Regions from separate parts of the Pseudalkalibacillus nanhaiensis genome, predicted to be linked through region 1. Evidence: riboswitches for the same ligand, from Rfam matches in the RefSeq annotation. Region 1 holds a riboswitch; each other region holds the start of a gene.
The links. A riboswitch is a leader RNA that binds a small molecule or an ion and turns the genes downstream of it on or off. The one in region 1 is predicted to bind S-adenosylmethionine.
Positions count from the first base shown of each region.

Region 2: another riboswitch for S-adenosylmethionine. It lies ahead of metX (homoserine O-acetyltransferase MetX); the one in region 1 lies ahead of V1497_RS15395 (methionine ABC transporter ATP-binding protein).
Region 3: another riboswitch for S-adenosylmethionine. It lies ahead of metK (methionine adenosyltransferase); the one in region 1 lies ahead of V1497_RS15395 (methionine ABC transporter ATP-binding protein).

Region 1 covers NZ_CP143541.1:2,957,419-2,968,415, reverse strand. Annotated here, with positions in the region: gene V1497_RS15410 (anti-sigma factor domain-containing protein) at 1-948, shown strand, start outside; gene V1497_RS15405 (hypothetical protein) at 1,216-1,569, shown strand; gene V1497_RS15400 (TlpA disulfide reductase family protein) at 1,537-1,962, opposite strand; SAM riboswitch class I at 2,164-2,278, shown strand; gene V1497_RS15395 (methionine ABC transporter ATP-binding protein) at 2,390-3,427, shown strand; gene V1497_RS15390 (methionine ABC transporter permease) at 3,408-4,073, shown strand; gene V1497_RS15385 (MetQ/NlpA family ABC transporter substrate-binding protein) at 4,089-4,904, shown strand; gene V1497_RS15380 (carboxymuconolactone decarboxylase family protein) at 5,038-5,418, shown strand; gene V1497_RS15375 (hypothetical protein) at 5,669-5,812, shown strand; gene sufC (Fe-S cluster assembly ATPase SufC) at 6,560-7,348, shown strand; gene sufD (Fe-S cluster assembly protein SufD) at 7,368-8,687, shown strand; gene V1497_RS15360 (cysteine desulfurase) at 8,684-9,904, shown strand; gene sufU (Fe-S cluster assembly sulfur transfer protein SufU) at 9,894-10,343, shown strand; gene sufB (Fe-S cluster assembly protein SufB) at 10,449-10,997, shown strand, end outside.
Region 2 covers NZ_CP143541.1:1,151,027-1,162,023, reverse strand. Annotated here, with positions in the region: gene V1497_RS06055 (homoserine dehydrogenase) at 1-1,206, opposite strand, end outside; gene V1497_RS06050 (O-acetylhomoserine aminocarboxypropyltransferase/cysteine synthase family protein) at 1,319-2,635, opposite strand; gene metX (homoserine O-acetyltransferase MetX) at 2,655-3,716, opposite strand; SAM riboswitch class I at 3,795-3,908, opposite strand; gene V1497_RS06040 (GNAT family N-acetyltransferase) at 4,673-5,236, opposite strand; gene V1497_RS06035 (hypothetical protein) at 5,371-6,438, opposite strand; gene V1497_RS06030 (sigma-70 family RNA polymerase sigma factor) at 6,428-6,973, opposite strand; gene V1497_RS06025 (hypothetical protein) at 7,160-7,414, opposite strand; gene V1497_RS06020 (MGDG synthase family glycosyltransferase) at 7,518-8,648, opposite strand; gene V1497_RS06015 (DedA family protein) at 8,645-9,235, opposite strand; gene V1497_RS06010 (polysaccharide deacetylase family protein) at 9,232-9,966, opposite strand; gene V1497_RS06005 (CotH kinase family protein) at 10,218-10,997, shown strand, end outside.
Region 3 covers NZ_CP143541.1:2,777,156-2,788,152, reverse strand. Annotated here, with positions in the region: gene V1497_RS14480 (alpha/beta hydrolase family protein) at 1-296, shown strand, start outside; gene pckA (phosphoenolpyruvate carboxykinase (ATP)) at 352-1,935, opposite strand; SAM riboswitch class I at 2,218-2,307, shown strand; gene metK (methionine adenosyltransferase) at 2,620-3,813, shown strand; gene V1497_RS14465 (glycosyltransferase family 1 protein) at 4,124-5,281, opposite strand; gene V1497_RS14460 (phosphatase PAP2 family protein) at 5,307-5,831, opposite strand; gene V1497_RS14455 (VOC family protein) at 6,010-6,378, shown strand; gene V1497_RS14450 (gamma carbonic anhydrase family protein) at 6,368-6,880, opposite strand; gene V1497_RS14445 (alpha/beta hydrolase) at 6,976-7,785, shown strand; gene V1497_RS14440 (tetraprenyl-beta-curcumene synthase family protein) at 7,790-8,857, shown strand; gene V1497_RS14435 (class I SAM-dependent methyltransferase) at 8,980-9,552, opposite strand; gene V1497_RS14430 (TIGR01212 family radical SAM protein) at 9,549-10,502, opposite strand; gene V1497_RS14425 (MFS transporter) at 10,687-10,997, shown strand, end outside.

The sequences.
Region 1 (10,997 bases):
ATGAACATCGTCAAAGTCCGTGCCTTGAATGAAGATGCCAAGAAACTTCTTGAAGGGACAGACGGGTATGAAGACGCGTCCTTATTATACTTTTCACAAGATTTATTCGGGTTGCTGCAAGAATACGGATACTTTGATAAGTTTGATGATTTATTGATCGCTTCTTCCTATAAGGAATCATCGGTTTCACCAGAGTTGCGTAAACGCCTCCAAGGTGAAATTGAACAATTCAAGTCGTTTGAGCACATCCAAAACACCAATATCGTGATTTCGATTATGGAAGCGACTCCAGACTCCAGGAAGAAAGCGAATGAACTCGGGTTATCCATGGGTAAATTTCTAGTCTACCAAGATGCTGCTGAAAACAATGATTCATTAGAATTGGAAGACCTACGAAATTTTTCAATAAAAGAAGTTCGAAATCTTTCAGCTGAAATTTCATCACAAGATCCGGATACTAAAGAATCTGCATTACCAAAAGTAAACATCGATGATTCCCAGGATGAAACGTCACAGCCTCCACAAACGCAAAAGGAGGATGTGAAAGAGCCTTCGATGCCGAAGCTGAAGGATCAAGCAGATACGACTCCGAAAAAAGAAACATCCGAAATCTCTCCACCTAAGAAAGAAGAGACTGAAGACGATCGAGAGCAAGAGGATCAGGAGGAAGGCGGAGAGGATCATGACGAATCAGAGGATCAAGAAGAGCGTCATGAGGATGAAGACGATGCTGAGGAACAAAATGAAAAAGAAGATGATGATGAACAAAAGCGGAATGTAAGTTCGAAAAAACCGAACGCTGCAGCTCAAAAAAAGGATGACCATGAAGATTTGCAGGTGAAAATCAAAATTCACATCAAGGATCTTTCAGATTTAAAAGATGGATTAGATGATGAGAACGGAAAACACCTGCGAATTTATATCACAGATATCGACAAAGCAAAGTGAATCAGCTAGCTGAAGTCATGGCGAGTGTCATGACATGTTCGTGTGCGCTTACATATAGCTCAGTAGCATAAGGCTGTTGTGGGTGCTCGGTTTTGTTGCAGGAGTCTCACGTTTAAAGAACCGTCAATAAATAGGAAGAGGGTGATTGGATATCACCCTCTTTTTTGCATTTTCCTATCGAATTATAGACGAGAAACTGTCGAACGTTTCTTACAGGACATGGTTACTTCCCCCTCGAAGAATACATGTGAAAGTGAGGGAGAGCTCATGGGAATCCATCATGTTATCGATTTGTTTTCTTCGAGGTTTGAAAAGCAGTCCCATCTATCACCTTTTTTCAGAATACAGGATTACGTTGTCGCGTTGACAACGGACGAGGAAACCATCGCCATTCGTCTTCGGAGGCGTTCATGCCAAGTCATTGATGAACGAGCAGACGTTTTTGGAGCTGTTGAAATCTTTGGATGCACTGAATCTTTCGAGTCCTTGATTCTCGGTAGATCAAAAATGTCCGACCTTATTCTTCAAGGGAAACTGAAAGTGAATGCTTCTTATCGGCTGATTCTGAAGTTAGAGTCAATATTCTATTTATCCAGCCAGCAGTCGAGAGACGCCATATAAAATGTCCTGGAACTTATCTTTATCTGTGTAGCGTGCTTTCATCTGATGATCAGCATCCAACAATATCGTGGTCGGTACAGAGTGACAATCAAATTGATCATAAACCTCTGTGCCATTGTCAATCAAAACTGGGAGCGTGATTCCATTCTTCTGAATGAACGCATCTCTCTGCTCATCGCTACCTTCCCGCCCCGTTACATGAATGGTCAAGATTACAATTTCATCTGTTCTCATCGATTTATAGAATTGTTCCAATAACGGTAATTCACGCATACAATCAGGGCACCAGGATACCCAAAATTGAATGATGACAGGTTTACCTTCAAAGTCGGACAATGAGACGATCTCGTCAGTTTTGAGATTTCTCAAGCTGAATCCCATGCTTTTTGTCACGTTGCCACATCTCCTTTATGCCATCATGTATGATTACATGATTATTGTTTCCATTTTTCTTGATATCTTCATAATGAACGTAACATAACTTCCTATAAAAACTGTAATAAAAAAGGATTGACACTAAAAAAACAACCATGCTACAATGCATTCATGCTTAAATAAGCTAAAGGATTAAAGAGACCAACCCAAATAAATAAAATCTTATCAAGAGTGGCGGAGGGACTGGCCCGATGAAGCCCGGCAACCATCAAACCGATTTTGGTTTTGAGAAGGTGCCAATTCCTGCAAAGTACAATGCTTTGGAAGATGAGATGGAGAGATGACCTTAACCTTTCTACTCATTTTCAGAGTGGAAAGGTTTTTTGCATGTATACGAATGGAATTTTGCACAAGATAAGGGGAAGAAGGAGTTGTAAACGACCTCATGATTACGCTTAAAGACATAAAGAAAGTCTTCCAAACCAAAGATGGTGCTGTGAATGCTGTCGATGGCGTAAACCTCACCATTGAAAAAGGGGAGATTTTCGGGATTATCGGATATAGTGGTGCTGGGAAAAGTACGCTGATTCGTATGCTGAATATGCTTGAAAGACCGACTGAGGGCTCAGTCGATATGAACGGGCAGACGTTAACCAATTTAAGCAGCAAAGAGCTTCGTACAGCCCGTCAACGCATCGGGATGATTTTTCAGCATTTCAACCTGTTATGGAGCCGTACTGTTCATGAAAACATTGCGTTCCCATTAGAAATAGCTGGAGTCGAAAAAGAAGAACGCGAGAAGCTAGTGAATGAGTTGATTGACCTGGTGGGTCTGAATGGCCGCGGTGAATCCTACCCCTCTCAGCTGAGTGGGGGCCAAAAGCAACGTGTTGGAATCGCTCGTGCGCTTGCAAACAATCCGGATGTTCTTCTGTGTGATGAAGCAACATCAGCCCTCGATCCGAAAACAACGGATTCGATATTGAATTTACTCGTTGATATCAATCAAAAGCTCGGATTGACAATTGTCCTTATCACACATGAGATGCATGTTATCCGTAAAATCTGTAATCAGGTTGCTGTGATGGAAGATGGGAAGGTCGTTGAACAAGGACCTGTTCTGGACGTATTCCGGAACCCTGAGCAATCCATTACGAAGAATTTCGTCAAACAGGTCACTGAACCTGAAGAAACAGATGAGACGATTCAGCATCTTATTGATAAAGGAGACCAACATAGGGTGGTCAAGCTTACTTTTGTTGGCGGGAAAGCTGAACAACCGCTCATCAGCGACCTGATCCGTAAATTTCAAATTAATATCAACATCCTTCAAGGGAAAATCTCTCATACGAGAGAAGGGGCATACGGAACACTGTTCATCCAAATGGAGGGTGAACCAACTGAACTTGAAAACGCAATAAGCTACATCAGACAGCAAGATGTGGAAGTCGAGGTGATGATCCATGACAACTCTATTTCCTAATGTCGATTGGGAGGATATGTGGGAAGCGACTTTAGAGACGATTTATATGACGGTCATTTCCGTCAGTGCAACATTCATACTTGGAATCATTTTGGGACTGTTGCTCTTCCTTACAGAGAAAGGAAGTCTATGGCAAAATAAACCGATTCAAACAGTGGTTGCTGCAGTCGTAAATATTTTCAGGTCTATTCCATTTATAATCTTAATTATTCTTCTTGTGCCCTTTACCACATGGCTAGTCGGTTCAATGCTTGGTGCGAATGCAGCTCTACCTGCACTGATTATCGGCGCGGCACCTTTCTATGCAAGAATGGTCGAAATTGCTCTGCGTGAAATTGATAAGGGTGTCATTGAAGCTGCTAAATCTATGGGCGCAACCGATATGCAAATCATCTATAAGGTTTTACTGCCTGAATCTTTACCCGCGTTAATATCTGGAATTACGGTAACGGCAATTGCCTTGATTTCTTATACAGCAATGGCTGGCGTGGTCGGAGCAGGTGGTCTTGGAACACTTGCCTTCCTTGATGGTTTCCAACGGAACCAGAACGACGTAACATTAATCGCTACAATTATCATTTTGATCATCGTGTTTATCATCCAATGGATTGGTGACTTTTTGACACAGCGTACAGATAAAAGATAACTGGAGGGAAACAACATGAAGAAACTTATTTCCATTTTGACAACCGTATTTATTTTGTCCGTCCTAGCAGCTTGTGGTGGAGGCAATGGTGATAAAGAGGAACTTGTCGTAGGTGCATCCAATGTTCCTCATGCCGAAATTCTTGAAGAAGCGCAACCGTTGTTGGAAGAGAAAGGCGTTAAACTTAAAATCGAAACGTTCCAGGACTTCGTCGTTCCGAATAAAGCACTAGCGAACAAAGAACTGGATGCGAATTATTTCCAGCACGTCCCGTATATGGAACAACAAATGAAGGAAAATGAAAGCTACGATTTCGTAAATGCAGGTGGCATTCACATTGAGCCAATCGGTGTTTACTCGAAAGAATACAAAAGTCTAGAAGAACTCCCTCAGAAAGCAGAAATCATCATGAGTAATGCGGTAGCTGACCATGGTCGCATGCTTAGCATGCTTGAAAGCCAAGGCTTGATCACCCTGAAAGAAGGCGTGAAGAAGTCGGAAGCAACGATCAAGGATATCGCTGAGAATCCGAAGGAGCTTAAATTCACCGCTGAAGTAGACGCAGGACTACTGCCGAAGATCTATAATAATGGGGAAGGAGATGCCGTCCTGATCAACACGAACTATGCGATTGACGCTGGATTGAATCCAAAGGAAGATGCCATCGCCCTTGAAGGATCAGACTCCCCATATGTGAACATTATCGCGGTTAACAAAGGCGATGAAGAGGATGAAAGAGTCAAAAAGCTTGTAGAAGTGCTGCGATCTAAAGAAATTCAAGACTTCATCAAAAAAGAATATAAAGGTGCCGTTGTACCGGTCAGTGAATAATATATAAGAAGGAGTACCGATTTATCGGTGCTCTTTTTTATATAATGGTTTAAGCAAAATTTTCCCGGGATACATTTTCTAAGAAGAATCATACTAACTATGATGAATAATCGACATGTTAGGAGTGATTTAAATGAATCAAAATGAATCTCATCAGCATCCCGGGACACCAACTGAAGCTGCGTTAATGGATTATAAACACGGTCTTGGCGTATTCACTGAAAAAATGCCCGATATTGCACGTAAATACAATGCATTTACAGAATCATGCTTCAAAGCTGGAAAGCTGACGAAAAAAGAAAAGCAGCTGATCGCTCTAGGTATCAGCATCTATTCTCAAGATGAATACTGCATCATCTACCATACAAAAGGATGCCTTGATCAAGGATGTACAGAAGAAGAAATCCTTGAATCTGTCGGTGTTTGTGCTGCCTTTGGAGGCGGGGCAGCAATGAGTCAATCAGTGACGCTTGTCCAAGAAGCGATTTCCGATTTAAGTCAGATGAAACATTAATCCGTCGATATAGATAGAATAGCAAGAAAATGGGATGTATTCGGGGGATATATAATAACCGTCCCCCTAATATGGTCCGGCGGGGTGTGAGAGAGTCACACCCTTAATTATCAACATATATGGAATTTGGTGTTTTAACAATCAACTGGTAGGGTATTAACTGTAGTGAATAAAAATTATGAAATCTTGAAAGGATTGATTCATTATCCATCACATTGACACAAACCATACAGGTGAAATGGAGAAAGCCATGCACCAATCACACGGTATAGGTTATGCGCAATACGAACGTAGCCTGGAGAAACGTATGGAAATTGAACGTAAAAGAGATCGTGAGTATAAGCAAAGCTTGCAAATGCTCAACGAATTTACGGGAAAAGTCAATAAGTCATAATTCACAACTACAGCATAGAAAAACTGGAAATTGAGCTAATATATTTTGGACCTTATCGCACAATAGATAAGGTCCTTTTATTTTGAAGGAGGGAGTTTCTGGATCCTATTAATGCAAGACTGTACATAAAGCAAGTGTTGAAGATCAAAACGAAGCTGAAAAGTCGCAGAAAAGATCTTCATAAGAGCGATGAAGATCAAAACTGGGTGAGAAAGCGGGGAAAAAGATCTTCATAAGAGAGATGAAGATCAAAACTAGGGTGAAAAGCAGAGGAAAAGATCTTCATAAGGGTGATGAAGATCAAAACAGGGCGAAAAGAAGCAGAAAAGATCTTCATAAGGGCGATGAAGAACAAATCAGACTAAGCGAGCAGCGGAAATGTCCTTCATCCAGGGAATGAAGGACAAAACGACCCAAGAAAACAGCGGAAATGTCCTTCATCCAAGGAATGAAGGACAAAACGACCCCAGAAAACAGCAGAGATGTCCTTCATCCCACATTACTCTTCTCCCTTCTTAAAAGCCGTGTTAATAGGCTTGTCGCTTTCAATAAGTCGCATTCATTCTCAATTAGCGAGTTATTTATGCCCATATTTCCGAGTGTCTTGTTGAGAATTGATTTGATTTGTTTTAAAATTAGAATGATAATAAAGAAAAAGAATCAGGATTATTTCATTTTTGTGTTGTTTTTCGTTACAATGTTAAATGGAGTAAATTGATTTGAAATACGAAATTGGAGGGTTAAGTCATGACTGCACCAAACATTAAGATCGAAAATCTACATGTTTCCATTGAAGGAAAAGAAATTATCAAAGGTCTTGACCTTGAAATAAACGGTGGAGAAATCCACGCAGTAATGGGACCAAACGGAACAGGTAAATCTACACTTGCTTCTGCATTGATGGGCCACCCTAAGTACGAAATCACAGAAGGAAAAGTGACGTTCGACGGTGAGGATCTGCTTGAAATGGAAGTAGACGAGCGTGCGAAAGCGGGTCTATTCCTAGCAATGCAATATCCAAGTGAAATCAGCGGTGTAACGAACGCAGACTTCCTACGTTCTTCTATTAATGCACGCCGTGAAGAAGGAAATGAAATTTCACTAATGAAGTTCATCCGTAAAATGGACAGCAAGATGGAGCTTCTCGACATGGATGAATCATTCTCTCAACGTTACCTGAACGAAGGTTTCTCTGGCGGTGAGAAGAAGCGTAATGAAATTCTTCAATTGTTGATGCTTGAGCCGAAGATCGCAATTCTTGACGAGATCGACTCTGGTCTAGATATTGACGCATTGAAAGTCGTTTCCAAAGGTGTCAATGACATGCGCAGCCCTGATTTTGGTTGCTTGATCATCACGCACTATCAACGTCTATTGAACTACATCACACCAGATAAAGTACACGTTATGATGCAAGGTCGTATCGTGAAATCTGGCGGACCTGAGCTTGCTCAACGCCTAGAAGAAGAAGGTTACGACTGGATTAAAGAAGAACTCGGAATTGAAGACGAAACTGTGAGCGCAGAACAAGCATAGGCTTTGAAGGAGGATTTATATGTCAGTGGAAACGAACGAAACGAAGATTGCCTTCGATCAATCATACGTAAGTGACTTTTCGAAACAAAGAAATGAACCAGAATGGTTAACGGAACTTCGTCTTCGTGGATTGGAACTGGCTGAAAGCCTACCGATGCCGAAGCCGGAGAAAACGAAGATCGACAACTGGAACTTCACTCAATTTCAGCATGTTGTAAAAGCATCTAAAGTTGAAAAAGTGGATGACCTTCCTGAATATATTTTGAATTTGATCGGGAAAGAGGACCGTACAGATAACTTCATCGTACAACGTAACTCGACTCCTGCTTTCCAACAGCTTTCTCAAGATTTGAAAGATAAGGGTGTCATTTTCACAGATATCGCGACAGCTGTACAAGAGCATGGCGATCTTGTGAAGAAATTCTTCATGAATCAAGCTGTGAAAATCGATGAGCACCGTTTGACTGCACTACACGCTGCTCTATTGAATGGCGGAGTTTTCGTATACGTACCAAAAAACGTTGAAGTTGATGTACCACTTCAATCTGTTTTCGTACAGGAAGATGGAGAAGCATCTCTGTTCAACCACGTACTGGTTGTAGCAGAAGATAACAGTTCCGTTACGTATGTAGAAAACTACCTTTCTCATAGCGATGATCAAGCTTCAGTAGCAAACATCGTTGCAGAAGTTTACGCTGGCCCGAATGCACGCGTACAGTTCGGTGCTGTCGATAACTTCGCAAAAGGCATGACGACGTATGTGAACCGTCGTGGACATGTCGAGCGTGATGGAAAAATCGAATGGGCGCTCGGTCAGATGAACGATGGAAACACCATTTCAGATAACACGACAAACCTTGTTGGTGACGGATCTGCTGCTGATACGAAGACCGTTTCTGTCGGCCGTGGTGACCAGAAGCAGAACTTCGTCATCCGTGTAAACCAATGGGGTAAACAATCGGATGCGCAACTTCTTGCCCATGCGGTTATGAAGGAAAATGCAAGCTCCATCTTCAACGGTATTGCGAAAATTGAACACGGTGCAACAAAAGCGAACAGTGAACAAACTGAACGCGTATTGATGCTCAGTGACAAAGCGCGTGGAGATGCGAATCCAATCCTACTGATCGACGAAGACGATGTAACAGCTGGACACGCAGCTTCAGTCGGACGCATGGATCCAATCCAAATGTTCTACCTTATGAGTAGAGGGATCTCTAGACAAGAAGCAGAACGTCTAGTCATCCATGGATTCCTTGCACCAGTCGTAAACGAACTTCCAATCGAGGGTGTGAAGAAGATGTTGACAGAAGTGATCGAAGGGAAAGTCAACAAATGATTGCGAATGAGCTTCGCAAACAATTCCCAATCCTCAACCAAGAAGTGAATGGGAAACCGCTTGTCTATCTGGACAGTGCAGCAACTTCACAAAAGCCGATTTCGGTCATTGAAACCCTCGAGCACTATTACAGAAATGACAACTCTAACGTACACCGTGGTGTTCATACGTTAGGGACTCGTGCGACAGACAGTTATGAAGGCGCTCGTGAGAAAGTCCGACGGTTCATCAATGCTTCCTCTACGGAAGAAGTGATTTTTGTAAGAGGAACGACCACAGGGCTCAACACGATTGCTGGAAGTTATGGTCGTGCTAATGTCGGTGAGGGTGACGAAATCGTCATCACGCCGATGGAGCACCATAGTAACATCATTCCTTGGCAGCAGCTTGCAAAGGAAAAAGGTGCGACATTAAAGTACATTCCTCTTCAAGAGGATGGAACAATTGATTTAAAAGATGTTGAAAACACAATTACAGAACATACTAAAATTGTATCGATCATGCACGTATCAAATGTTCTAGGTACGATTAATCCAATCAAAGAGATCACAGAAATCGCTCACCGCAACGGTGCTGTCATGGTTGTTGACGGAGCACAGGCTGCTCCTCATATGGCTGTGGATGTACGTGAACTTGATTGTGATTTCTACGTCTTTTCTGCTCATAAAATGTGCGGACCGACTGGAATCGGTGCACTTTATGGCAAAAAGAAGCTTCTTGAAAAAATGGAACCAGTCGAATTCGGCGGTGAGATGATTGACTTCGTCGGCTTGTATGAATCGACGTGGAAGGACCTTCCTTGGAAGTTTGAAGGAGGTACGCCTATCATTGCAGGTGCAATCGGCATGGGTGCTGCCATCGATTTCTTGGAACAGGTTGGCCGCACTGAAATCGAGAAGATGGAGCATGAACTGGTCACCTATGCGATGGAACGTATGTCAGCTGTTGAAGGCTTGAAAATATACGGGCCGAAGAATCGTGCAGGGCTGGTTACATTCAACATTGATGATGTCCATCCACACGATGTTGCGACCGTACTTGATGCGGAAGGGATTGCCGTACGTGCAGGACATCACTGTGCCCAACCATTAATGAAATGGCTTGATGTTACAGCGACTGCTAGAGCTAGCTTTTATCTTTATAATACGAAAGAAGATGTAGACGCTCTGGTCGATGGACTAAAGACAACAAAGGAGTATTTTGGTCATGTCTTCTAATCTAGATCAGCTATATCGTCAGGTCATCATGGACCATTATAAGAACCCTCGTAACCGAGGGGAGCTTGAAGATGATGGCGCTCTGACGTTCAACTTGAACAACCCGACATGTGGAGACCGGATCCAAGTATCCATGCAAGTGGAGGACGGAAAAATCAAGGATGCGAAGTTTGAAGGGGAAGGCTGTTCCATCAGCCTCGCTTCTGCATCGATGATGACAGAAACCATCAAAGGACTTCCGGTTGACGAAGCACTTGAAATTTCAAAAATCTTCTCTGAGATGATGCTCGGAAACGATTATGATGAAGGCGACTTGGATCTTGGCGATCTGGAAGCTCTTCAAGGCGTATCGAAATTCCCTGCACGTATCAAATGTGCAACTCTTGCATGGAAGGCACTGGAGAAGAGTGTTGAACAGAAAGAGAACGAAGAGGAATAAGGAACTCTGGTTGTTATTTGTTCCTATGCCCCTTACAATAGAGGTATAGACACAACGTACACAACTGGCTCTGGATGTATGTATCCTTTAAGGAGGGATTGAACGATGGCTAAGAAAATGCCAGAGATCGGCGAATATAAATATGGTTTTAAAGACAAAGACGTTTCGATCTTTAGATCCAAGCGCGGATTGACGGAAGAAATCGTTCGTGAAATTTCACGTATGAAAGACGAGCCACAATGGATGCTCGATTTCCGTTTGAAATCACTTGAACAGTTCTATAAAATGCCAATGCCTCAATGGGGCGGAGACTTGAAAGAATTGAACTTCGATGACATCACTTACTATGTAAAACCGTCTGAGAAGTCTGAGCGCTCATGGGATGAGGTACCTGAAGAAATCAAGCGTACGTTTGATAAGCTCGGTATCCCTGAAGCAGAGCAGAAATATCTTGCTGGTGTATCCGCTCAGTATGAATCTGAGGTCGTATACCACAACATGCAAGAAGACCTTGAAAACATGGGAATCATCTTTAAAGATACGGATACAGCTCTTAAAGAGAACGAAGATCTTTTCAGAGAGCATTTCGGTAAAACGATTCCTCCATCTGATAACAAGTTCTCAGCATTGAACTCTGCAGTATGGTCTGGTGGA
Region 2 (10,997 bases), 1.8 Mb from region 1:
CGTACTATAGGAGCCTGAAATCGGATAAGCAACAAAGCTCTGATGTTCTCGTGTTATCTTCTCAATTTCGCTTCGGGTGGCTTTCACGAAACGAACCGTATGGATCGTCCCGTCCAGTTGAACTGTCTTCTCCACTTTCACTTGACCAGCAATCGGCTGATTTGTTTTACCGATGACGAACCAACTCGATCTCTCTTCATATCTGTCCACTTCAAGTACAGCCTCATTTTGTAACCGTTCTCCTGATACTCGCTTGTAGATGTTGATAAGATCCTCAATGATTGCACTTGCAGTCGGGAACTTTCCGGCTCCTGGACCTTGCAATTTTATATCCCCGACAAGGTCACCGGAGAGAACCAATGCATTGTCGACACCTTCCACCTCATATAAAGGGTGTTCACTAGAAACGACCTTCGGCTCAACACTGATGTGAACATTTCGGTCATTCCACACAAGAGTAGCGACATGCTTGATCCTGAAACCAAAGATTTCAGCCAGTTGAATATCCCTTGAGGTTATGTGCCGAATCCCTTTCCGAACGATGGAACGCCAATCAGGTTTTATTCGAAACAGCAATTCAGCCAGAATGATGATTTTAAAAAAAGTATCATGTCCGTCAACGTCGTTGGATGGATTCGCTTCAGCATAACCAGCTGTTTGAGCAGCAGATAAAGCCTCACGAAAAGACCATTCCTTCTGCCGGATCTGACTTAAAATATAATTCGAAGTCCCATTTAAGATCGCTTCAATTTTCGTGATCTGGTTACCTTGGAGTAATTGGTTCAGTGTACCGATGATCGGAATCCCACCAGCAACCGATGCTTCGAAAGATACCGTTACCTGATTTGCAGTAGCCAAAGCCTTCAACTCCGCCCCTTTGTGAGCGAAGAGCTCTTTATTTGCTGTCACGACATGACATCCTTTTTCAAGCACCTGTTTCAAATACGAATAACCAGGTTCCACACCTACAATCGCTTCAATGACCACGTCCAAATCAGGAAATTGGAGGATCCGTTGAATGTCAGACGTGACAAGCACCTTATCTCCTATGGTTCTCTGCTTTTTTTCATCCTGAATAAGAACTGCAACCACTTCAACCTTCCGGCCCAAAATTTCATTCAATCGTTGCTGCTGCGATTGAATGATTTCGTACACCCCACTACCAACCGTTCCGAAACCGAGTAGAGCGACTTTTAAATTCGCCAACGTGTCCCCTCCTTTTACCAAGTAATGAATCCAATGGATACACCGACAATGACCAGTACGAGAAAGCTTCTGAGATCAATAAGTGGAATAGGATCTTTTTCTTGAATGTTCATTAAACGACCTTCGTATTGAAGGATGAAAAGCCTGTTGCCACTTCAATCGCTTGTTCAAGGTCTTCAATTAAATCGGCCACATTTTCAATCCCGACTGATAATCGGACGAGATCTTCGGTGACACCAGATTCTTTCAATTGCTCCGGAGACAGCTGTTGATGCGTCGTACTTGCTGGATGGATGATCAGACTCTTTGCATCACCTACATTTGCGACGTGAGACCAGAGCGACACACTGTTGATGACGGCTGAACCTGCGTCTCTCCCGCCTTTAATCCCAAATACAACAACAGAGCCAGCCCCTTTCGGCAAATACTTTTTGGCAAGGTGATGAGAGGGATGGTCCGTTAGCTCAGGGTACGAGACCCACGAAACCGCAGGGTGATTTTCCAAGTAGGCGATGACTTCTCTTGTATTCGAAACATGCTCCTTGATGCGCACATGCAACGTTTCCAAACCGAGCGCAATTTGAAAGGCGTTATATGGACTGATGGCAGGGCCTGTGTCTCGCAATAGTTGGACACGAGCTTTTACGATAAAAGCTGCTTCTGGCAAGGCTTCAGAATAGACGATACCATGATAGCTATGGTCTGGCTCTGTAAAACCAGGGAATTTCGGTGAATTCCAGTCGAACTTCCCTCCATCAACGATAATGCCCCCTAGAGACGTACCGTTTCCGCCTAGCCATTTGGTGGCAGAATGGATGACAATGTCCGCGCCATGCTCGATCGGTCTAGATAGGTATGGTGTAGCGAACGTGTTGTCGACGATCAATGGGATGCCAGCTTCATGTGCAATATTTGCCACCGCTTCAATATCCAACACATGAAGGCCTGGGTTCCCGATTGTTTCTGCAAATATCGCTTTCGTTTTAGGAGTGATGGCGCTTCTGAAATTTTCAGGATCCTGAGGATCAACAAAGTGTGTTTTGATCCCGTGCTTCGGTAATGTTGTTGCGAACAAATTGTAAGTTCCACCATACAGCGTTGAGGCGGATACAATTTCATCACCCGCTTCAGCAATGTTGAAGATGGCAGTCGAAATTGCGGCCATTCCGCTCGCTAACGCCAACGCACCGATTCCTCCCTCAAGCTGAGCAACCCGCTCTTCAACTGTGGTCACTGTCGGATTATGGATCCGTGAATAAATGTAGCCTTCTTCTTTCAAGGCAAAAAGGTCTGCTGCATGATCCGTATTCTCGAACTTATAAGCGTTGGATTGATAAATCGGCAATGCTCTTGCTCCTGTCACCGGGTCAGCCTTCAAACCACCATGTACACTGATTGTTTCTAAGCGATACTTCTTTTCTTCACTCATTCCATTCACTCCTCAACCGTTATACTTGTTTTTCCTGGACCAATGCATCAAGTTCAGTCAATTTCTCTTTGACAATCCATCCCCACTTCTCAAACTCGACGAGAAAACCGTCATGACCATACTTAGACTCCACTTCGTAATACCCGGCAATCCCACCCTCATGCTGGATCGCAGTTAAGAAGGCCCCCAGCACATCTGGCGGATAGACGAGGTCTCGGGTAAAACCGATGCCGTACACTGGAACCTGATAACCATGAATGACTTGCTCAAGACCTCCTCTTCCCCTTCCGATATCATGTGAATTCATCACGTCTAGTAGCGTCAAATAGCTTTCCTTGTTGAACCGATCGTTCAATTTCGCACCCTGGTAGGTTAAATACGACTCAACCTCAAACGTGTCATGATCTTCTCCATGAGCTTGTTTATTGCGGCCAAAGCGTTCATTGAACAAACAATCCGATCGATAAGTCATCATCCCGATCATCCGGGCAATGCTCAGCCCTTGATCTCCCGCATGCAGGATGGCCTGTTTGGCTATATGATTGAATGCAATCCCGTAATCACTAAACGTCGGTGTCACGGCAATCGGAAACAGGGCTTCTATAAAATCCGGATACATAAGTCCCCATTCAAGCACTTGCATACCACCGAGTGAACCACCAATTACAGCTTTCAATCGATTGAATCCAAGTATCTTCAGACCGACATATTGCGCTTCAACCAGATCCCTGATCGTTAATCGCGGAAAATGAACACCGTATGGCTCCACTTTTTCAGGGTCTATGCCCTGTGGACCTGTCGAACCATTGCAACCTCCTAGTACGTTGAACGTAACAACCTGATAATCGTTCGTATCGATGTAGCCACCTTTCCCAATCAATCCACGCCACCAACCAGGTTCATCCGGAGTTCCAATCGTCCTATGATGGCCAGTCAAAGCATGGCAAACAAGAATAGCCGGAGCATCTGGAGGACCACACCTTTCATAGGCCAACTCCGCTTCGCTCAACGTTTCACCCGATTCCAGAGTGAAGTTTGGTATTGTAACCGTTCCCGTTTTGTAACATGGTTGATGACTCACGATTTCGTCCTCCTTTCTTTTCAAGAACGCAAAAAGCCTCTCTGTAAAGACAGAGAGGCAAAATAAACGAATTTGTCTCTCTCATCTTCCAAAGCGCATTTTACGCTTTGCAGGATTTGGCACCATTTCAAACCTACGTTTGACGGTTGCCGGGCTTCATCGGGCCAGTCCCTCAGCCACTCTTGATAAGAGCTTGCATTTAAATCTTCAGTTTTTAAATTATCTGAATCTTAGCACGGTAAAGTGATGCTGTCAACATCTTTTCTTTTGTTCGGGTTTAGAACGACACAAGCAGAGCGAATCGAGCTCATTTCGGTGCCTGACAGTGTTTCTTTACCCTCAAAATAGGTTTTCCGTGTTTTTAGAACACATAAAACACATTTCTTTACCCTCAAAACGGGTTTTCCGTGTTTTCAGGGCACATAAAACGCATTTCTTTACCCCATAAGCGGGTTTTCCGCATTTTCAGGGCATATAAAACGCATTTCTTTACCCCAAAAGCGGGTTTTCCGCGTTTTCAGGGCACATAAAACGCATTTCTTTACCCTCAAATCGGGTTTTCCGTGTTTTCAGGGCACATAAAACGCATTTCTTTACCCTCAAATCGGGTTTTCCGTGTTTTCAGGGCACATAAAACACATTTCTTTACCCTCAAATCGGATTTTCCGTGTTTTCAGGGCACATAAAACACATTTCTTTACCCTCAAATCGGGTTTTCCGTGTTTTCAGGGCATATAAAACGCATTTCTTTACCCTCAAAACGGTTTTATCATAGCGTTTTTCTACTGTATGTGATCCTCTTACAAATGTGACTACGTTTTACGAGGAGACCTTCGTTTCTTTTTCCCTGAATGACAAAATCGCATTCATGACCTAGCGGATCATCCACAGGCCTAACACATAAACATCAGAAGGTAAAAGAACGTGCTTCATTAGGAAGACTACCTCTGAAAGTATTATTTCGCCTGAAGCGGCTTTGAAGCTTCGACTCTATCAGCGTAACGTAATGTTGTTATGAACCCATCAAGCACTTTATTGCTATATTGGAAGCCTTTATTTTGATAGAATTCTAGCGCTTTGTCATTACCATTCGACACAAAGACGAAATAATCTTCAACATGAGGGAAACCCTTCAGCCATTCCATCGACATGTTAAAAAGGACCGATCCGATTCCTTGCCCGCGATACCCGTCTTCTATGTAAAAGTTGCTCAGGCATCCGACATCATCATTACGGACGGTTGAAAGGTCAAAGAACGTTGCAAACTCGTTATCATAGTTTTCTTTTGGAGCGATGTTGGAATAAACGTAGGCCACGATCTTATCGTCCGCTTTCGCCACCACGGTAAAATTATGTGTTGAGCTTTTTACAGAAGAGAGCATACGTGTATCAAAATTCATATCATCAAACAACTCCGGCCTATAATGGGCAAGGGATTTCTGATACGCCATCAGCTTGTTGCATACTTCCCTGCAGCATTCTACATCTTCATCTTTTACGATCTCATACGTTATTTCCACATTCTTCACTCCTCTTCCTTTATCAATCGTAAGCAGGTTAATTTAAGTATAGAGTTGTGCCATTTTAGAGTAAAGTGTATTGGAAAATAAAAAAGTCAGCGATGGGGCAAGCCCATTGCTGACCTCAACTGGATTCAGTTCCCTTCTTTACTCGTATCGAACCCTCCAGGTTTTTCCCCTTCAACACCATGACCGATCGTACTTTCATTAAAGGTTTCAAACGTCACTTCTTCGCTATCTTCTACATTGATATGAAAGAGTGAGGGATCAACACCTTCGTTCAATCTCACTTCATCTGCTTTCATAAAATAGGCGACTTCACCATTCTCCTTATAGAATTCTGCATCAAGTAGTGCACCCGTTTCTTTAGAGACCGTCATCTTGAAGGGACCAAAAGAGCCATTGTATTCAGGTACGTCTCCTTCGATTTCGTAAACTGGCATACCGAATTTCGTATTTTCCTGATAACTCCAGTGGTCATAGTTATCTAACAACAGTACAAACCATTCGCTGCTTATCACATGGCCACCCATATTGAGATATTGATGTTGAGTAGCTAAATTGTCCTCAGCTGATTTCGTTGTAACCAGCTTCTTTTCAGGGAGTTGCAAAACGACCTGATCATCCTTAAGTAAAGAAATCTGCTTCTCAAGAACTTTTTCATCCTTTGTGATCTCGATACTTGTAAGGTTTTTATTTCGTTCAAAATCCACCTGGAAGTTCACGTTCGTCACAGTTCCATCAGGGTGGGAAGAATACGAATAGGACCCTTGAGCGTTGTCGATATGATCCCAGGAAAAGAACATCTTTTTCACAATCTCGAACTGATCTGGATTCTCTTGGGCAAGTTTTTCACTGTCCGGCGCTGAAAACAGATCATCCTCATTCTTTAACGGATCCCGATGTTCAGCTTCACTGCTTTCTGTTTGAAAGGAAGCAGAAACTTGCTCACCCGTTTGGCTCGCATTAAAGAAACCGATCTGATCAGCTGAATAATACAATGCACCGAAAACCAATGCACATGAAACCATACCACTCAATACGAGATTAAATTTACGTTTGTAGTTTGGTATCGAGAAGCGATCTTCCTCCCTCCCTTTTATCGATTGGAATACTTGCTCCTTATGTTTTTCGTCAAAACGGATTTCCTTCAAGTTGGAACGATTCATTTTTTCTTTTAGATTTTTCAATTTATCTTCCATACCGTTCTCCTCCGTCCAGCATTTTTTTCAACTGCAACCTTCCACGATACAATCTTGATTTGACTGTATTTTGATTGAGCTTTAACAGTTGCGCTACTTCTTCAGTACTTAACTCCTCGTAGTAATGGAGGATGATCACTTCACGAAGCTTGACCGGCAAGGCCAATACTTTTTCTGAAATCATCCTGCTTTCTTCGTCGACAACGATTTCAATTTCTGTTGATCGGTGAGGGCGTAGCCACTTTGGACTGATTATGTCCGTAAAAAACAAATTTCGATAAGACCAGCTTTTCAATGCATCCTTACACGTATTCACGGTAATCCGATACAGCCATGTCCGATAAGAGGATTCTTCCCGGAATGTATCCAGCTTTTCATAGCATTTAATGAAAACATCCTGGGCAATATCTTCAGCCATTTGCTTTTGCTTCGTATATGTATAGGCGAGTCGAACAATTGAATCCCCATACTCATCCATCAGCCAGTTCAACCGATCTTCACGCGACATGAATTCGGAAGGTTTCTTCTTGATCATCCAGCCCCTCCTCTCTTTGATTTAGTGATTAGACGACGAACGGTCACAAGCGGTTTTGTTTTTTATCATTTTTCTTCTATAAAAAAAAAACTGTAAACGAGTACCGCTTACAGTTCAGTCCATTTTTTCGCAAAAATATCCTAATCCAGTTTTTCCAAAACTCTAGCGTTCACATGAAATAACGTGCTACTTGTTGTCTTCCGTTTTCTGACTCCAAATTTCATACCAGAACATACTTATACCGACGCACATGAGTGAAACGCTTAAGATATAAGGGAACCATCCCGTTATTTCACTTAGTATGAATCCAAACCGTCCTGGCGCATCCCATGCTCCTATATTTGGCGAAATGGTTGCGATGGCATGGTGCATGATGCCGAACAATATAATCCCTGATATAAATGACACACTTGCTATAATCTTAAAACTCACTTTGTCCAACAAAATCCCCCTCAACTTCTTACTCTTTTTTCTATATTTTAACATTATCTAGCAATAAAAAGCATCCGAACTTTTCGGATGCTTCTCTCAATCTATTAATCTATTATCCAGGTTGAACGCTCAACATCGCCGGAGAATCGATGAGTTTCACAATTTCGCGCTTCGGACAGCTCTCTGTGGATGCCAGATACTCGTCCATCCGTTGAAAAATCTGTTTCCTTCGCCATTCATTCTCAAGCACCCCTGAAATCGTCGTTTCACACTCGCCTTCTTCGATTGGAATAATGAGCTGCTTTTCACTTAAGCCTTTTAAATTATATTGCTCCTGACCAGGCAGAGCCGAGTGTACGAAAATCAGCAGCCTCTTTTTCAGCGCTTCACTGATTGTGATTCCTCCAGGCTTTGTGATGATAGCATCCGCTTGTTCGTAGAGGTGGTTCATTTCCGCCCTGCTCTCAATATACGGACGTGGTTCAATATGTGGCACATTCCACGATTTAAGTTCATTGAACAGCTTATCATTCTTTCCGCAAAGCACTGTGTATCGGTACTTGGAATCAGACTTGATTGATTCCAGGTACTCGATCATATTCCCGACACCGCTGCTCCCGCCAGCTACAAGGATGTGTTTCTTTGGTGATAAATGACGTGCTGTATAGGACACGATATCCTCACTGGTCGGTATTCCTGTAACCGCAATTTGGTCCTCCGCTACTTGATGGTTGTCCATCAATTCTTTCTTCATCATTTCATCATTGACCAGATGAAGATCGATCTGTTCTTTACCCCAGATCCCATTGATAAAGAAATCGGTATACACATTGACCGTCGGGATGTCGATTCGTTGTTGACGTTTCAACCGGCTGATGATGGCAGAAGGAAAACAATGGGTACAAACAATCAAATCAGGGTTTTCTTTACGGATCAATTCCAGCATTTTCGACTCGAAGCCGAGTAATTGGACGTAATCCACTTTGAACGGGACCTGTTGTCCCTTCGTCTCATACATGAAATGCTTATATACCCAATGATAGGTTTTCGGGAGAGAGCTGATCCACTTCAAATACATCGTCCCGATTGTTCTTTCTAAAGATACATTCCAATAACTTAGAAAATCGACTTTCTTACATTCGATTTCTTCTTCTGAATTCTGGATTGAATCAATCAACGCATCGGCCACTTGATGATGACCGGATGGCATTTGGAAAAGGGGTAGGAAAAGTATTTTCTTCATGCTTTGCTCCCTCCTTTCACTCTCCATTTTTTTATTAAGAAGATTCCTGCAAATGCAAGAAGTGCAAGCACACTCAACCATGGTATCCAGTGCATCGGCAACCGATCACCGATCCAGAACCCGACCATGATGTAACAAATCGTCCACAGCAAGCTCCCTATCAGGCTTAGAATCGTATAAATACCAACAGGATAGCTGCTCGTTCCAGCAACATAAGGTGCGATTTGGCGGAGTCCTGGAATGAACAGGCTGAATAGGAGTGTCGTTTTCCCGTATCGATGGAACTTATCACTGACCTTCTCCCATAGCTCTGGTGTGATTTTGATATACCGGCCATACCGCTGTAAAAAAGGCACGCCCAAATAACGTCCGATCGCATATGAGACGGCAAGACCAAGTACGGTGCCGGCGAAAGCACTGAACAAGGTCCAGCTTAGCATCAAGTGCAGCTGAGCTGCCAGCATGCCGATCAGAACCATGAAGGTTTCTTCAGGCGCAGGAATGCCAACGATCCCACAGAACAGCGTCAACAAAATAATCCAATATCCATATGTGTGAATCGCATGTAATACGTTCTCAAAATTCATAATATCCTCTTCTGTTCCATAGCTGATTTTTCCTGAAGGTGTGCATCAAGATTGACACACTCGTATCCTATGCTCAATGCCTCTGGAATGAAGCGGCTTAATGCCTTGATCGTTGTATCGGGAGCGTCGGAATCAGCTTTCGGATTTGCCCCATCATCATGCAGCAGGAAAATCGCTCCTTCTTCAAGTCCATCCATCATCTTGGATTTCAACTTTTCATGATCCTGTTTCTTCCAATCCTGAAAGATGGACGACCAAAGCACGATATCATAGTCTTTCGCAAACATATACGTAAAGATGTTCAAGCGGCCGAAAGGGGGCCGATAAAAACGTGGCTTCACACCAGATACCCGTTCAATGACCCTTGTAGAATCCAGAATTTCCTGTCTGGTGGCAAATGGGCTTAAGAACCAGCTATCCGTATGCGTATAATGGTGGATTCCAATCGTGTGCCCTTCATTCACCATACGTCGTACCAATTCTGGATACTTTTCAGCTTTTTGAGCTACGACAAAAAAGGTCGCTTTACAGTTGTATTGTTTTAAAAGATCCAATAACACCGGTGTGTAAGTTGGGTTCGGTCCGTCATCAAATGTCAACGCTACTGACCTTCGGTGGGGACCTCTCTTTATCAAACCAATGGATTTCGTCCGGAAAAGGACCGTCGGCACGATTCCATAGAAAAGAAATAGGATGAAGCCTACCAAGGCAGTCCAAATCAAGATCTCCATTATTTTTTCACCTACATACTAAAAAATAAACGCTTTTATTAGGATAACACACGCATATTAAATGATTGTTGAGAAAGCATCAACCTACCTGATTCTACCAAACCCGACGCATTTCGGGAAGAGTTGACCATATGCTCTATGTATAGACGTTGATTTCCAAGAAAAGTTCTCGATCATGTGCAAATCCCCATACACTCTTTCTTCTATTACATATAGTGTTACAAGGTAAATTTAACGTAAAGGAAGATTGGATGAGTAACCAAAGAGATATACCCTCTTATAAAATTGAATTGGATCCAAGTGACTTGAAAAAGATGAAGAAGGATATATGGTCGGAGGACCCTGTTGAGGCCACGCTAACCGTCGGCAATAATTGTTATGACATCGGTTTTCTTTTTCGTGGAGCTCATATCCGTAAAGTGAAAAAGAAATCCTACCAGTTCATTTTTCCATCCGTCACATCCGGTATCAAAGAGTTGCATATCAACTCCGAATACATTGATAAATCCTTAATCCGTAACAAACTCTCACTCGATTTCTTTTCAACCCTCGGTGTGCTCTCACCAAAATCAAATCACGTGTTGATAACAATCAATGACGATTTCCAAGGTGTCTATCTTCAGCTCGAAAGCGTTGATCGTTATTTCCTGAAAACGAGGAACCTGCCGAAGGGACCGATTTTCTATGCTGAAAACGATAACGCAAATTTCTCACTCATCAGTCCAATAAGAGAAGGATTGAAAAAGCGATTTGAATCAGGTTACAGCTGCAAGGAAGGAACATCAGATGATCGTGCAATCTTGGCGGATTTGATTTATCAGATCAATACCATTCCACCTGATGAATTCGAATCGGCAATCCAGAATTATGTCAATGTTGATAAATATTTACGCTGGCTTGCAGGAGTCGTCTGTACCCAAAATTATGACGGATTCATCCATAATTACGCGCTGTATCGAAGGAGCGACAATGGACTCTTTGAAATCATCCCCTGGGATTATGATGCAACATGGGGACGTGATATCCATGGA
Region 3 (10,997 bases), 180 kb from region 1:
GACTACGAAAAATGTTGAAGCGGGTTGTCGGAGGGTCCGTTTACAAGTATCCAGATCGATATGAATGGCGTACACCACTTAGCGAAGTGCCACGATTTGAAGCTCCGGTTCTGATCATTCATGGCATCTATGATGAAAATGTGTCCTTTGAACACGCGCGTTTGCTGGAAAGGAAGCTGTACGAGCATGATAAACGGTATGAAACCTGGTACATCGAAGACGACCATCATTTCACCCCTGAAAAGAAGCTTCAAGTAACCCGGGATCTGTGCAGCTGGATGAAAAAACAACGATAAATGGAGCATGACAAAAAGAAGCGACCCAAATTTGGGTCGCTTCTTGCATTTTCGATTATACGAGTGGTCCAGCCTTTTTGATTTCTTCGCTAACATTCGGGAACTTGTTGAAGTTTTCTTTGAACTTCAATGCGAGTTCTTTCGCTTTTTCGTCATAAGCATTCTGATCTGTCCATGTTTTTCTCGGTTGAAGGACTTCACCAGGGACACCCGGACAACGAGTCGGAATATGCAATCCGAAGAATGGATCCTTCACCGTTTCCGTAGAGCGTAGCTCCCCTTCAAGAGCAGCCTGGACCATTGCACGCGTGTAGGATAAATTCATACGTTTACCCACACCATACTCACCGCCAGACCAGCCAGTGTTCACGAGATAAACGTCGACATCATGCTGGGCGATCTTTTCACCAAGCATTTTTGCATAACGTTCAGCATGCAGCGGAAGGAATGGTGAACCGAAGCATGTTGAGAATGTTGCCTGCGGGCTTGTGACGCCTCGCTCCGTACCTGCAAGCTTACTTGTATATCCAGATAGGAAGTGGTACATTGCTTGTTCCTTCGTAAGTTTGCTGATTGGAGGAAGGACACCGAAAGCATCTGCAGTCAAGAAAATAATCGTGTTCGGGTTTCCTGCCACACTCGGCATGATTACATTTGGAATCGCATCAATCGGATAAGCGGCACGGGTATTCTCCGTCAAAGTCGTATTATCATAATCAACGACTCTCGTTTCTTCATCTGATACGACGTTCTCGAGAACAGTGCCGAATTTGATTGCATTCCAGATTTGTGGTTCTTTTTCTTTAGAGAGGTTGATGCACTTAGCATAGCAGCCGCCTTCAATGTTGAAGACACCGTTGTTTGCCCAACCGTGTTCGTCGTCACCGATCAGACGTCGGTTAGGATCAGCAGAAAGTGTCGTTTTACCTGTTCCGCTTAAACCGAAGAATAAAGCCACATCGCCTTCTTGCCCGACATTAGCTGAACAGTGCATGGATAGGATGTCTTTTTCAGGCAGGATGTAGTTCATGACTGAAAAGATTGACTTCTTGATTTCTCCAGCATATTCTGTACCACCGATCAAGACGACACGCTTTTCGAATGAGATGATGATGAAGGTTTCTGAGTTTGTTCCATCAACAGCCGGATCAGCCTGGAATCCTGGTGCAGAAATGACCTGGAATTCTGGTGTGAAGCCATTTAAATCGCTTTCATTTGGGCGTATGAAAAGCTGTCTGGCAAAAAGGTTGTGCCAAGCGTATTCGTTGATGACTTGTAAAGGAAGCTGGTATGCCTTATCTGCTCCCGCAAATCCTTCAAATACGAAAGTCTCATCCTTTTTTGTTAAGTATTCGATCACTTTTTTATATAAATTATTGAATTTCTCTTCTTCAATCGGTTGATTGACAGATCCCCAGTCAATCTTATCTTTTACTGAAGGTTCCATGACGATATATTTGTCTTTCGGGGAACGTCCTGTATATTTTCCTGTCTCAACTTGGAGAGCACCAGTTGAGGATAGGACACCTTCTCCACGAAAGATCGCTTTTTCGACCAATGTTGGTGTAGGTAAGTTCTTATGAGTTGTAGATTTACTTATAAGTTCATCAGTTAAAGATGTAAATTGTGCCGTATTCATGTAAACCCATCCTTTTCAAGATAATATTTAATAATTCCAAGACATCCATTATCGTCTGAATTAGTATAACATATTTATTTTAATAATGTATACTATTTTTCCTTATTTGTGACAAACGAAACATGAAGTCAAATGAAATAGGCGGCCATAGAGGATTTTCTTAAAAGTATTCGGAATTTTCATATTTAATAAGGAAAAAGAATAATCATCTGAAGGGTGTTTGTATGTTCAAATTCGTTGACATAGCAGGTGTACTGCGATATGATATTGCGAGAACGGCTACTCTTATTCCGAGTAGGTGGAGGGACAGGCCCAATGAAACCCAGCAACCGACACCAATAGGTGAAAAGGTGCTAACCTGAAAAATAAGAGGGTGAAAGGTTTACAACGAACCACCTTTCCTCTAAAAAGGGAAAGGTTTTTTTTTCGCAATCAACGAAAATTCGAATACTTTCATCAGTATTAGTGCAACGTAATCCCGGAATGGTAAGAACGAGGGGTGTTTAACCATCCTCGCCGATTGATGAACGTTCTGTCCAAAGTGGACTTTAAACAACTCAAGATATGAGTTCATCCTTCATCCGAATTATAAAATCTTGGGTTTTTATTGCACTTTTCCGTACGGAATGAGTACCGTATCAATTATCAGCGATATTTTTCGTGTATCGCCGAGGAGGTTCCGTAATGTCAAAAAGCAGACGTCTATTTACTTCTGAGTCCGTTACAGAAGGCCATCCGGATAAAATCTGTGACCAGATTTCGGATGCGATCTTGGACGAAATTCTATCAAGTGACCCGAATGCCCGGGTTGCGTGTGAAACATCTGTCAACACAGGTCTTGTCCTTGTTGCAGGTGAAATTACCACTTCTACTTACGTCGATATTCCGAAGATCGTTCGTGAAACGGTAAAAGGAATCGGATATACGCGGGCGAAGTACGGCTTCGACTATGAAACTTGTGCGGTCTTGACATCCATTGATGAACAGTCTGCTGATATCGCACAAGGTGTCAACCAAGCACTCGAAGCTCGTGAAGGAACAATCTCTGATGAAGAGATTGAAGCAATCGGTGCTGGTGACCAAGGGTTGATGTTCGGATTTGCTTGTAACGAAACATCTGAACTCATGCCGTTACCAATTTCTTTATCCCATAAGTTGAGTCGTCGTCTGACTGAGGTACGTAAGAACGAAGTCGTACCATACCTTCGTCCTGACGGAAAGACACAGGTCACTGTTGAATATGATGAAGATGATAAGCCTGTCCGTGTAGATACGGTTGTCATTTCAACTCAACACCATCCAGAAGTGACACTTGAGCAAATCAAACGTGATTTGAAAGAGCATGTTATCAATCCAGTCGTTCCGGCTGAATTGATTGATGAAGATACAAAATACTTCATCAACCCGACTGGCCGTTTCGTTATCGGTGGACCACAAGGGGATGCAGGACTGACTGGACGTAAGATCATCGTTGACACGTACGGCGGATATGCACGTCACGGCGGTGGAGCATTCTCAGGTAAGGATCCGACGAAAGTGGACCGTTCTGCTGCGTATGCTGCTCGTTATGTCGCGAAGAATATCGTAGCTGCTGGTCTTGCTGAGAAGTGTGAAGTTCAATTGGCTTATGCAATCGGTGTAGCTCAGCCTGTATCCATTTCAATCGATACATTCGAGACTGGTACTGTAGCGGAAGCAAGACTTGTTGAGCTTGTTCGAGAGAACTTTGATCTCCGCCCAGCAGGTATTATCAAGATGCTAGATCTACGTCGTCCAATCTACAAGCAGACAGCTGCTTATGGACATTTCGGACGTACAGATATCGACCTTCCATGGGAGCGTACGGACAAAGCAGAAATACTGAAGAACAACGCATAAATGAATGAAATGGCTGTCACCTGAAGGTGGCAGCCATTTTTTTTATTAATGGCTGTTCAAAATCAACAACATTCTTAATGCTAAGGCGAATAATTGTCAGTTTAAGACGTTTTTTTTATTGAATGGCCTTGTTTTTAGGAGAAAACGTGATAAAAACGAGCATTAATTGCCTTGATGAATGTTAGGAAGAGGGTGTACGCGTGATTATCTACAAAAATTTCAAATTTCCTACGAAAATTTGAAATTATCTACGAAAATAAAAAATTATCTACAAAAAACAGAAATTATCTACAAAAACGAATTCATCCACTTATGATGCCGAATGAATTCTCTTTTTGCGTTCAGCGATCTCCATATACTCCTTCGTCAACTTTGCAAAAATGGTATTCCATGATTGACTTAGAGCATATTCACGAGACATCTTCCCAAATCGTTTCAAGATTTTCGGATGCTTCAATAGAAATAAGATTCGATCAATGAAGGCTTGAGAGCGGCCGGGGGTCACGAGATATCCATTCGTGCCATCCTGGATGATGGTTCGCACGCCACCGGAATCTGCACCGATGACAGGGGTACCACAAGCCATGGATTCCAATACGACGTTCCCAAACGTTTCTGTAGGGGAAGGGAAGATGAATAGATCAGATGCACGATAAGCCTGTGAAAGTTCCTCCCCTCTCAAATATCCTGTAAATCGTACATTTGAATAGGAGTGTAACGTTTCCTTCATGACTTCTTCACTCGGTCCCTCGCCGACGATCATCCAACTCACCTGATCCTGCCATTCCTTAGGAAAGGTTCGAATGATGTTGATGAACGTTTCGATGTCTTTCTCAGGCGCTAATCTGCCTACGTAAGTTAGCAAGAGATGAGTCCCCGGAATGTTGTATTTCTTTTTGAATTCATCCGAACAACGACCAGGGTGATAGAGTGCTGTATCGACACCTCGCCCCCAAATCGAAAGCTTGTCGAACCCTTTTTTGGTCAGATGATCAAGTGTGTCATGAGAGGGGACATAAGTCTGATCGAAATTGGAATGGAACCAGTGCAAGTATTTCCATAACCAGTTCGTCGCCCATTGTAAGTGATAATACGAAAGGTAATGATCGAAATTGGTGTGATAGGAAGCAACCATAGGCACGCCATATTTTTTACCGTGATTCATTCCAAAAAGCCCAGTAGAAAACGGAGTAGCGACATGGATTAAATCAGGCTGAAACGCCAACAGTTCTTGGGTAACGCCGCGGTTGTAAGGAAGTGCGACACGGCATTCCTTGTATAAGAGGAAGCGCATGCTTGGCAACGAATGTGTCTGAGAGGCATAAAGGTCCTCAGTGGTACCGGATTTTGGAACGATCACTTTACAGTCAATCCCTTGTCGTTCCCAATAGCTGACCAATCGATGTAACGTGTTAGCAACGCCATTGACTTGCGGGTAATACGTATCAGAAAAGAGTGCGATTTTCATTGTATTTATCCCCCCTGAACATGATTCATAGAATGGAAGAGACGAGCAGCCCACTTCCAATACCTAAAAGCATGCCTGCAAACACATCAGATGGATAATGCAGACCGAGATAGATTCTGGAGATTGCGACAGACAGAGATAACGGGATGAAAAGGACAGCAAAAAGTGGATTCCATAGGACAAGAGGTGTAACGACCGAAAAGATTGCTGTCGTATGGCCAGAAGGAAATGAATGATCCTTCAACAGCTTTGAAATCGTGATCGTATTCGGAAGTACCTGATATGGTCGTTTACGTGGATAGAGCTTTTTACTCACCTGTACTGGGAGGTGGCTGATGGCAAGCGCAAGTAAGCATTGGAAGCCGATCATCCTTAATTCTCCATCGTTCAAGCTCATCAAAAGCAAGCACATCACGATCGATCCTGTTGCACCTCCGGCATGCGTCACTGTCATGAAGTATTTACCGAAGAAGGTATGCTGACACTTATTGTTCACCCAATGAAAAAGTGAGCATTCCCGTTCGTGAAGCCATCCGATTACTCTAGACAACCTGTTTCCCCCTTTGAATCGTGATTTAACAAAATCATAACGTTGAACTATTAGGGGAATGTCAAAACAATGTAAAATCTTTATGGAGATTGGTGGAGTATGGAAATTACACATTTGAAAATAGGGATGATAAAATGTTGAAAGCGGGCATATAGGTACAGAGAAGGAGGGATGCATTGTGTATGAGCAAATTCACCATGTATCATTAGAAGTGAGAAAGCTGAAGAGGGCAAGAGCTTTTTACGAAAAAGTCCTACAATTCGAGATCAGTCCTGAAAGGCCGGACTTCGAGTTTGATGGCATTTGGTATTCGCTAGGAGGAACACAGCTCCACTTGATTGTGAATAAATCTCTATCTGAAGAAGAGAAACCGACATTGAATAGTAGAAGCTCTCATTTTGCAGTCCGGGTCCGATCGATTGATGACCTGATTGAACGACTTGAACGAGCAGGTTGTACATATTTAGATAAACCAGCCAGTAAAACCGGCTGGCATCAAGTTTTTGTACAGGATCCAGATGGAAATATCATAGAATTCAACGCTTAAGCGATTTATAATATTGACCACGTTCTACATATTCAGTACGGATGCGCTCCATCTCTTGTAAATCCTGGTCATTCAATTCCCGCACTACTTTTGCAGGACGTCCGAAAGCAACAGTGTTAGGGGGGATTTTTTTACCAGGGGGTACAAGGCTTCCTGCGCCGATGAAGGCACCTTCTCCGATTTCGGCACCATCAAGGATGAGTGAGCCCATACCGATCAAAGCCTTTTTTTTGATGGTACAGCTATGTAATGTAACCTGGTGTCCGACCGTTACATCATCCTCAATGATCAGGGGTACATTCGGACTTTGGTGGAGCATCGATAGATCCTGGATATTGACGCGCTTGCCGATAAAAGTCGGGGCTACGTCGCCACGGATTACCGTATTGAACCAGACAGATGATTGGGCGTCAATTTTCACATCGCCAGATATCATTACGCCATCCGCAACGTACACGGAAGGGTCAATATCAGGCTCTGAACCTTTATAAGGGTAGATCAAAGGTATCAACCTCTTTCATTAGGGAATAGATATATCTTGTATGAAATCATTAGCAGTTTAGCAAATTATTTGAAAGATTGAAAGGGGGATCTGCGATGTGGATATGGGAAGCGAAAGAAGATGCAAAAGCAATCATCGTCATGGTCCATGGGGCAGGCGAACATCACGGAAGATATGAATGGCTTTGTTCCCAATGGGTATCCAAAGGATTTCATGTTGTTATGGGGGATTTGCCAGGTCAAGGATTAACGAGAAGGAATAGAGGCCATATTCATTCCTTTGACGAATATATAGAAACCATTGAATCTTGGGTGGATGCGGCAAAAGCTTTCGATCTGCCGATTTACTTGTTTGGCCATAGCATGGGTGGATTGGCGGTCATTCGGGCTGTTACTGAAAAGGATATGCCGCTTGCAGCTGTCCTATTATCCTCTCCTGCTTTAGGTATCGTTGAAAAACCACCTGTACTGCTGGATTCGGTATCTAGAGTAATTAACAAAATCTATCCGAGTCTCCGTTTACGTTCAAGTCGAGGTGGTCCGCCGAAAGGGACGAGATCAGAAGACGTATTGAAGCGCGATGCTGAAGATGCATTGCTGGTTAGGAAGGTGTCGATCCGCTGGTACCGTGAGCTGATGAATGCGATGAAACAAGCATTCCAATCCGTGCACCGTTTTCCTGACATTCCTCTATTAGTCGTGCAGGGTGGAAATGATCTGATTGTCGATAAACAGGAAGTGCGTGAATGGTTCAACAGCTTGGATATAATGGAGAAAGCTTATAAGGAATGGCCGGCATTATATCATGAAGTGCTCAATGATCCAGAAAGAGAGCTCGTTTTCGAATATATTCATCAGTATGTCGAATTGAATCTTGTGATCAGACAAAACAGTCATAAGGAGTGAGAATATGACCGTCCCATCTCAACCTTGGTCGTTAATGAAAAAAATTTATAAACAGGTTCTCCCATATGTCCATGAGGAATTGAATTTCTGGAAAAAGAGGGCTGAGCATATTCCGAATGATGAACTTAGGACACAAGCCTTAGAAAGTATAGGGTCGAAAACGTTCCATTGTGAGGGAGGCGGAATTTATTCGTTATTAGCAGCGGATGCAGAGTGGAGAGGTGAAGTCATCCGCTTCATCGTTGCTTATCAGACGATCAGCGATTATTTGGACAACCTATGTGATCGTAGTACATCATTGGACCCGGAGGATTTTGCGCTATTACACCGGTCGATGGAACATGCTCTGACACCTGGTGCTTCTCTTGAGAATTACTATGCTCTTCGAGAAGATCAGAATGATGGCGGATATCTCCATGACCTTGTCCAGGTGTGTCAGCAGGCTTTATCAAAGCTTCCGAGTTATGAGCAGATTGCAAATGCATTGATTGAGCTAGAGGAGCACTACAGTAACCTGCAAATACATAAACATGTCGTCCATGATGAACGTGTTCCCCGATTGCAGCAATGGCATAAGGATAATGAAGCACAGCTCCCTCCGATGAGCTGGTATGAATTTTCTGCGTGTGCGGGTTCAACGATCGGCATTTTCTGCCTCGTTTCCTATGCGACGAATGAGGACATTTCACCAGATTTAGTAAGGAATATAAAAGACGGGTACTTCCCATGGATTCAAGGCCTTCACATCATGATGGATTATCTGATCGATCAAGAAGAGGACAAGGCGGGAGGAGATCTCAACTTCTGTTTCTATTATGAAACGAAAGAAGAAATGATGAATCGCCTTCTTCACTTTTTTAATAAAGCGGATGAAGCAGCAAAAGCTTTGCCACATTCCAGATTTCATTCGTTGATAACGAGAGGGTTGCTCGGAATGTATTCAACGGATACAAAGGTGAAAAATCAACCAGTTGTACAAAGTGTATTCAAAAAGCTGATGCGTGCGGGTGGATTCCCAGCATACTACTTCTACTGGAACAGCTACGTTTATCGTAAAGTAAAAACATCTTGAGAGGATGGACGACCGTCCCCCGACGGAAAAAACCTTCCTCCAGGGGTTAAAAACAGCGCAAGAGAGAAGAAGAAAAGTCCTTCATCAACATGATGAAGGACAAATTTTTATGCTTATTCCGTTTACCTTTTTTCTATGGCGATGAGGAACGGAGGATTGTTTTTCTGATTGAGAAATTGATATTGCAGGACGTGGGCTTTCGTTTGATCGAGCTCGTGTAAATAGGTCATGAGTGCCTCTTTCTCTTCGTTACCACCTTCATGGCCGTAATAGACGACGAGGACAATCAATCCACCTGGCTTTAAAATGTCTAGCAATCCTTCAATCGCGTTTAAAGTGGAGTCAGGCTTGGTAATGACTTCTTTATCGCTTCCCGGTAGGTAACCGAGGTTGAATACCGCAGCATGGATTTGACCGTGCTTTTCTTGAGGCACAACCTGCTTGATGTCTGCATGACTTCTCAAATGGATTTCCGCGCGATCCGCCATCCCTTCATCCTTCAACCGTTCAAGCGTCTTCTCAATGGCCTGTTCTTGGATGTCAAAGCCGTAGACACGACCGTTTTCACCAACCAATTTTGCTAAAAACAATGTGTCATGCCCGTTTCCGACAGTTGCATCGACTGCAACACCACCAGGCTCTATAACCTTTTCCAGTAACTCTTTCGCATAGGGCAATACTCGGCTTAGATTCATGGAGCTGTCACCTCAGTAGGCTGATAAAATTTCCCTTGAAAGCTGCCGCGGCTTTCAAGCTCAGCTTCAATCGAATTCAATACATTCCATTTGTTTAAGCTCCACATTGGTCCGATCATCAACTCAGCTGGACCGTCGCCAGTAAGGCGATGGACCATCATGTCGGGCGGGAGGATTTCAAGTTGGTCGCAGACGAGCTTGATATACGTGTCAAAATCAAGAAACTCGACAAGCCCTTTTTCATACTGCTTGACCATCGGCGTCTTTTTTAAAAGATGTAATAGATGGATTTTGATGCCTTGGACATCGAGCTTAGCGACTTCCCGTGCGGTTTCCATCATCATTTCAGGCGTTTCCTGTGGAAGCCCATTAATGATATGGGAGCACACGCGAATGCCGTGTTTCCGAAGCTTATTCACTCCCTTAACGTAGCATGCATAATCGTGTGCACGGTTGATCAGCTGTGCTGTTTCTTCATGGACCGTCTGTAATCCGAGCTCGATCCAAAGGTACGTGCGCTCGTTCAGCTCAGCTAGGTATTCGACGACATCGTCCGGCAGACAATCGGGACGTGTTGCAATAGCGAGCCCGACGACGCCTTCCTGCTCCAGAATCACTTCGAACTTCTCTCGCAATTCTTCAACAGGGGCATGTGTATTGGTGAACGCTTGAAAATACCCGATGTATTTTCCGTTTTTCCATTTCCTGTGCATCCGTTCCTTAATCGTATGAAATTGCTTCACCAGATCATCACGCCTGTCTCCTGCAAAATCACCCGATCCACTCTGAGAGCAAAAGGTGCAACCACCCGATGCAACAGTACCGTCACGATTCGGACAATCAAAACCACCATCAATCGGAACCTTGATGATCTTTTCACCAAAATGCTCCTTTAAATGTTTATTCCAAGTAAAATAGCGTTTATCTCCAAAATGAGAAGGTATCGACATAAGCTTCCCTTTCTAGTAAAAAATGATTTGATAGGGCTATTTTAGCATGGGGCCATGACACACGCCAAACCGAGTTTGACTTGTGAAAAAAACATTGTGCTTCCGGTGAAAAAGGAATACAATTTCTATGATTCAATCACATAAATTTTTACAGTTGAGCATGTTGAACGGAGGGCGTTTATAGGTGCCAAAGCCTCTTTGGTTGTTAGTAATCGGTATGATCATCAATGTGACAGGTGCTTCTTTTCTTTGGCCTCTTAACACGGTATATATTCACGACCATCTTGGAAAGACGTTGACGATTGCTGGGCTTGTCCTGATGGGCAATGCGGGGGCAGGTGTCATTGGTAACTTGATAGGTGGCGCACTGTTTGATCGAGTTGGAGGATATCGGTCCATTTTGTTTGGGATCGGTGTCACGTTTACCAGTTCACTAGGGCTTGTGTTTTTTCACAGCTTTATTCCATATCTGATTTTCTTGATATTGCTCGGATT